Regions from separate parts of the Enterococcus sp. DIV0755b genome, predicted to be linked through region 2. Evidence: predicted binding sites of a transcription regulator. Region 2 holds the regulator's gene; the other holds the start of a gene.
The links. Region 2 encodes CtsR, which represses protease genes until heat stress. Its sites were predicted from a motif close to TTGGTCAAAAAAGGTCAAANA; they were not measured.
Positions count from the first base shown of each region.

Region 1: a site for CtsR is predicted at 1,984-2,004, ahead of clpP (ATP-dependent Clp endopeptidase proteolytic subunit ClpP). Genes of this name have one in related genera too.

Region 1 covers NZ_JBIOQN010000001.1:1,214,720-1,218,121, forward strand. Annotated here, with positions in the region: gene IGI65_RS05750 (gamma carbonic anhydrase family protein) at 1-12, shown strand, start outside; gene IGI65_RS05755 (NADP-dependent oxidoreductase) at 160-1,095, shown strand; gene clpP (ATP-dependent Clp endopeptidase proteolytic subunit ClpP) at 1,307-1,888, opposite strand; gene IGI65_RS05765 (hypothetical protein) at 2,150-2,671, shown strand; gene IGI65_RS05770 (glycerophosphodiester phosphodiesterase family protein) at 2,940-3,402, shown strand, end outside.
Region 2 covers NZ_JBIOQN010000001.1:471,684-475,085, forward strand. Annotated here, with positions in the region: gene IGI65_RS02375 (ATP-dependent Clp protease ATP-binding subunit) at 1-1,230, opposite strand, end outside; gene IGI65_RS02380 (CtsR family transcriptional regulator) at 1,236-1,703, opposite strand; tRNA gene IGI65_RS02385 (tRNA-Arg) at 2,123-2,196, opposite strand; tRNA gene IGI65_RS02390 (tRNA-Pro) at 2,268-2,341, opposite strand; tRNA gene IGI65_RS02395 (tRNA-Arg) at 2,362-2,435, opposite strand; tRNA gene IGI65_RS02400 (tRNA-Leu) at 2,445-2,530, opposite strand; tRNA gene IGI65_RS02405 (tRNA-Gly) at 2,544-2,615, opposite strand; tRNA gene IGI65_RS02410 (tRNA-Thr) at 2,626-2,698, opposite strand; tRNA gene IGI65_RS02415 (tRNA-Leu) at 2,705-2,786, opposite strand; tRNA gene IGI65_RS02420 (tRNA-Lys) at 2,797-2,869, opposite strand; tRNA gene IGI65_RS02425 (tRNA-Val) at 2,873-2,945, opposite strand; rRNA gene rrf (5S ribosomal RNA) at 2,954-3,069, opposite strand; rRNA gene IGI65_RS02435 (23S ribosomal RNA) at 3,148-3,402, opposite strand, start outside.

The DNA of each region.
Region 1 (3,402 bases), 740 kb from region 2:
ATAAAAAATTAAAAGAGAGAACAAAGAAAAGACTAGGATTAAATTGGCATGGCATTCAAAAATGCTGCTCCTGAGTTCTCATAAAAAAGCGCAAATCTTTGCGCTTTTTTTGTTTCCTCGCTACACTTTAGATACGAAAAGAAATGAGGAGGGATTTTAATGGAACGCTTTGCAATAAAGGGTTACGGAAAACCAGAAGCTGTATTTGAAACTATTACCGCTAACCCAAGAGAACTGACAGCAGGTCATATTCGGGTGGCAATAAAAGCATTTGCAATTAATCCGTATGATATTTCATTACGCAGTGGTGCGCAGCAAGAATTTCGCAGTTTAACATTTCCTTATGTACTCGGAAATGATGCGGCAGGGATTGTCACAGAAGTTTTCGCTGAGGAAACTGATTTTTCAGTGGGCGATCGAGTGGTGATTCACCCAATTAGTGGCACGTATGGGGAAGAAGTTGTTTTGCCTAATAAAAAAGCCGCTAAAATTCCTGATCAAATGAGTTTTGCTGAAGCTGCTGGAATGGTGACCACTGGTATTACTGCTTATAATTTGTTGTTCCAATTGTTAAAAGTTAAATCAAAACAAAAAGTGATGGTATTAGGTGCTTCTGGCGGTGTTGGCTCTATATTGGTACAATTATTACATCAAAACGGTAATTTTGTGCTGGCAAGTGCTAGAAAAGTGAATGAAGACAAAGTCCGTGCTTTTGGTGCAGATGAATTTGTTGCTTATGATACTGAAAACCCTGGTGCAGTATTTTCTGAACAAGCCGATGTGGTCATTGATGCGACAAAGGGCAGTAGAAGTAGTGAAGCCGGACTAGCCATTTTAAAACCAGGTGGAACGTACGTGGCTTTAAATGATTTGCCGACAGAAGAGGAACGAAAAGAAGGAACCTATTTAAGTTTTGCACCTCAAAAAGAATATTTAGATCATGTGGCTTTTGACTATTTATTGCAAACATATGCTGCTGGTAATTTGACTATCAATATCGCAGAAATATTACCTTTTCAATTAAGTAGTGTGATTGAAGCCCATGAAAAAATTGCTGGTCATCCGACAGCAGGAAAAATTGTCATTGCCAAATAAAACAGACCTGTTTGCTCTTTAAGCTAGACGCTCAAATCTTGCTAAATTGCGTTTTAATTTAGCGAGATTTTTACTTTGTGTCATTAAGTGCTTACTGATGAAGTTCCATTAACCATCTTTAGTTTATCAGCTTTATTTCTTCTAAGAAATTATCTAATTTCTGGTATAAAAAAAAGAATTGGGCACTATGCCCAATTCTTTTTTGTGTTAATTATTTTGTGACCATGATTTCATCAATTAAGCCGTAAGCTTTTGCTTCTTCAGCGGTCATGAAGTTATCACGATCCGTATCTTTTTCAATCACTTCTAGTGGTTGACCAGTACGTTCAGCTAAAATATGGTTCAAACGATCACGGGTTTGTAAAATGTGACGGGCAGCAATTTCAATTTCAGTTGCTTGACCTTGTGCGCCACCTAATGGTTGGTGAATCATGATTTCAGCATTTGGTAAGGCAAAACGTTTACCTTTGGCACCAGCTGTTAATAAGAATGAACCCATTGAAGCAGCCATCCCCATTACAATAGTTTGAACATCTGCTTTGACAAAGTTCATTGTATCGTAAATCGCCATGCCGGCAGTTACACTACCACCTGGTGAATTGATGTATACGTAGATATCTTTTTCAGAATCTTGTGCGTCCAAAAATAGTAATTGGGCGATAATTGAGTTTGCTAAGTCGTCTGTAACTTGACCGCTTAGCATAATAATGCGGTCTTTTAATAAACGTGAGTAGATGTCATACGCTCTTTCGCCGCGGGATGATTGTTCAATGACTGTTGGAATTAAATTCATAATGTAAAGTCCTCCTTTAATCAAATCGACGTAATTATGGTACGTCTCAAGTTTAGCACATTTAAGCGATAACCTCTAAAAAGAAGTATACCCAATAGGTCAAAATAGGTCAAATGAAAAACACTGGCAGATTGAAAAATAAAGGTAAAAGAAAAAGCAGAAATAACGGAGTGCTTATCTGCTAAAAAGAATTAAAATGCGAAACAAAGAGAAGATATGCTAAAATAAAGGACAGAGATAAAGCTAATTGGGAGGAAAAGTATGATAGCAGTAGCAGTAGCAGTAGCAGGTTTCTTAGGTGTTATTGTCGGCGCGTTAATTGTCACGATTGCGTTTAACTTACGGATTCGCTATGACGAAAGAAAAGAACAAAAGCGGCGTGCCTTAGAGCTTAAGGTGAAAGAAATCGAAACGTTGAATCAACTAAATAAAAAAATCAATGAGATTTTACAAAAGCGTAGTGTCTTAATGGAAGAGTATGTCAGCTTTGATGCTTTTGACGATTGTTATATTACAATTGATGACTATGCGTATTTGCAATCTTTTGCCGCACAAAACAATTTTTATTTGCCTAATTATATTTTAGAAGAATTTTTCAAAAAAATTGCACAGCGTAAAGTTATCTTGTCTCCTGATGAAACGATTAAAGTCGGTGGTTACGCTTATAAAGGCGGTCGGGTCATTATGGAACATTTTTCAGATGATTTAACCCAACTGATTAATGAAAGAAAAACTGAATTAAAACGTCTATCAGACAATACATTAACTTATTTTAGTGCATAACTTTAAAAGGATAGAAAAAGCTAACTTGTGGCTTTTTCTATCCTTTTTTACTTTTAGCATCGGCAATTTTTAATTTTAGCTAAGAAGTTGAAAGTTTTTTGATTGCAGGTAAAAGGTCTTTTCTTACAAATAATAAAAAGAAATTTTATTCCTAATTTTATCGTCTACTAATATATGAAAGTTCAACAAGGCCAATTTGTAAAGTTAATAAAATAGCGTAGAAGTGGTACAATTAATAGTAAGTAAAAAATGATAAGGAGGCGACGTGATGACACAAATTGTAGCCCATCGCGGTGCCAGTGGCAGTCGGCCGGAAAATACGCTGCCTTCTTTTGCCGAGGCAGTTCGAGTAGATAGTGATGTGATTGAATTAGATGTTCATCTATCAAAAGATGGTCAGCTAATTGTCATGCATGATGAAGATGTCGAACGTACCACCAATGGTAAAGGCTTAATTCGGGAAAAGACACTCGCGGAAATAAAAAAATTGAATGCCGGTAGCTGGTTTTCTCCTGCCTATCAAAATACAAAAGTCCCAACTTTAAAAGAAGTCTTGGACTTATTAGTGATGCGTAATTTTCGTGGTGTTTTGACGATTGAATTAAAAACGGATCACTATCATTATCCAGAAATTGAAATGAAAACAGCTGCTTTAATGACTAGTCGAACATGGCCATTTTCTCATTGGTATTGTAGCTTTAATATGAAATCACTAGATATTATCCATAAAT
Region 2 (3,402 bases):
ATCCATTAAGTCAATCGCTTTATCCGGTAATTGCCGCGAGTTGATGTAACGTACTGATAATTGGACAGCTGCATGCAAAGCATCGTCAGAAATTTCAACGCCATGGTGTTCTTCGTAGCGCGGACGTAAGCCTTTTAAGATTTCTTCTGCTTCTTCAGGAGTTGGCTCATCAACTTGCACACGCGCAAAACGCCGTTCCAAAGCGGAGTCTTTTTCAATATATTTTTGATACTCATCCAGTGTGGTGGCACCGATTGTTTGCAATTCGCCGCGCGCTAACGCTGGTTTTAAAATATTAGAAGCATCAATGGCACCTTCTGCTCCCCCTGCGCCAATTAAAGTATGCAGTTCATCGATAAATAAGATAATTTGACCATCGTGATAAATTTCGTCAATGATTTTTTTCATCCGGTCTTCAAATTCACCACGATATTTTGTACCGGCTACAAGTGAACCCATATCTAACATCATCAAACGTTTTTGTTGCATATCTTCTGGAACTTCACCGCGAACGATTTGTTGCGCTAGCCCTTCTGCTATAGCTGTTTTACCAACACCTGGTTCGCCAACTAGAACAGGATTATTTTTAGTTCGACGAGAAAGAATTTGAATCAGACGTTTTACTTCTTTGCTTCGGCCAACTACAGGATCTAGACGATTTTCCCGCGCTAATTTAGTCAGATCACGAGCTAAACCATCAAGTGTTGGAGTTCCTTGTTGTGTTCCTTTTGTACCTTGAGTAGAACGACGACGGCCGCCTAAACTATTATTAGGGGCTTTGCTTTCGCTAACTCCCATTTTCTTTTTCAAAATTTGGCGCATTTTGGCTAAACTCAAACCGAGATTGATCATAATGCGAGAAGCTAAAATTTCATCATCTCGTAAAAGACCTAACAATAAATGTTCCGTCCCAATATTAGGAGCCCCTAGGCGTTTGGCTTCATCACCAGCATAAGCAAAAATTTGCTTTGCTCGAGGTGAATAAGGTAAATATGCACCGGCTGGATAAGATTTCATCGTACCATAACCAGTTAAGTGCTCAATTTCTTCTCTTATATCGTTTTCTGAAATATTCATTTCCCGCAAGACTTTACCGGCAATGCCGTCTTGTTCAATAATCAAAGCCAGTAACAAATGCTCTGAACCAACGGATTGATGTTTAAACGTTTTGGCTTCTTCTTGGGCAATCGTTAAAACTGCTTTGGCTTTTTCTGTAAATAATTCATCCATCTGACTCACTTCCTATCTTCATAACTTAATCGTTCCAACACCGCGTGGAGCATGCTAGCGCGAATTTCATCTTCATTTTTAAAATGTCCTAACGTATTTTTAGCTAAAGCAGCTAAAATCAAATTACCTTCAGTTTTTGTTAAAATATCTTCTTCATACAATTTTTGAATAATTGCTAATGCATCTTTTTCGCCTAATTCATCTGCAAAAAGCTGATCAACTTGCTCTAAGAAGCGATGATTATCTGAAATTTTAATTTTTTCAATCCGGATATAACCGCCACCACCACGTTTACTCTCTACTACATACCCTCTTTGAATGGTAAAGCGAGTATTAATAACATAGTTAATTTGGGATGGCACACAGTTAAACAAATCAGCCATCTCGGTACGTCGGATTTCGATCATTTCGCTATCTTCCAGAATTTTTTTCAAATAGGCTTCTATTAAATCGGAAGTATTGTGACGACTCATCATTCGTTTTCCTCCCTTGACTAATTCTGACCTTAATTATACCCAACTTAGTAAGATAATTAAAGGAACACGATTGTAACACAATATTCTGTTAAGAATTAGCCCTTATCTGGATAAAAGCGCAATTTTAGAGAAAATAAAAGAAACTTCTATCTTATTTTACCGTAAATCCCAAGAATGTAAAAATTAAAAAAGAAATCGTATAAACATGGAAACTAACTAATACGATTAATTTCCCTTTCTATTCATTTGAATAAATAATAATGCATAACTTATCTAACATAGCTGAAATATTTACAAATTCAAAACCACCACATGATTATACCAACATCACTTAGTTACGCAGAAGAAAAATTAGCGTAATATTTCAAATTTCAAGAAAACAAAAAAACGAAATCAGTAATATGATTTCGTTAAGACGCGCCCAAGAGGAGTCGAACCCCTAACCTTTTGATCCGTAGTCAAACACTCTATCCAGTTGAGCTATGGGCGCATAATTATTAAATTAAGTTTGATAATATTATAGCCTAAATTCTAAAAGAAAGAAAGACTAAAATAAAAAAATCGGGAAGACAGGATTCGAACCTGCGACCCCTTGGTCCCAAACCAAGTGCTCTACCAAGCTGAGCTACTTCCCGATAAAAAAATAAAAAGACTACGCGCCCAAGAGGAGTCGAACCCCTAACCTTTTGATCCGTAGTCAAACACTCTATCCAGTTGAGCTATGGGCGCATCTTATAATGCCGAGGACCGGAATCGAACCGGTACGGTGATCACTCACCGCAGGATTTTAAGTCCTGTGCGTCTGCCAGTTCCGCCACCCCGGCTTGTTTAAAGCAAAGCGGAAAACGGGGTTCGAACCCGCGACCCCCACCTTGGCAAGGTGGTGCTCTACCACTGAGCTATTTCCGCATGGTATTGATGCCGGCTAAAGGACTTGAACCCTCGACCCTCTGATTACAAATCAGATGCTCTACCAACTGAGCTAAGCCGGCCTTTTATGCGGGTGAAGGGACTTGAACCCCCACGCCGTAAGGCGCCAGATCCTAAATCTGGTGCGTCTGCCAATTCCGCCACACCCGCATATTTCTTATGAGCCGTACAGGGCTCGAACCTGTGACCCTCTGATTAAAAGTCAGATGCTCTACCAACTGAGCTAACGGCTCATATGGGGGTTAACGGGTTCGAACCGCTGACCCTCTGCTTGTAAGGCAGATGCTCTCCCAGCTGAGCTAAACCCCCATAAGTTCGCGTGGCGACGTCCTACTCTCACAAAGGGAAACCCTTCACTACAATCGGCGCTAAGAAGCTTAACTTCTGTGTTCGGCATGGTTACAGGTGTATCCTTCTCGCTATCGCCACCACACTATTTAATTAAGTGAATTTCATTCACTCAAAACTGGATCTTGAAGTTATCAAAACTCTTTCCGAGTTTTTTTTTACTTTGGTTAAGTCCTCGATCGATTAGTATCAGTCCGCTCCATACATCACTGTACTTCCACTCCTGACCTATCTACCTGATCATCTCTCAGGGATCTTACTTTCTTTAAGAAATGGGAAATCTCATCTTGAGGTGGGCTTCACACTTAGATGCTTTCAGCGTTTATCCCTTCCCTACATAGCTACCCAGCGATGCCTCTGGCGAGACAACTGGTACACCAGCGGTAAGTCCATCCCGGTCCTCTCGTACTAAGGACAG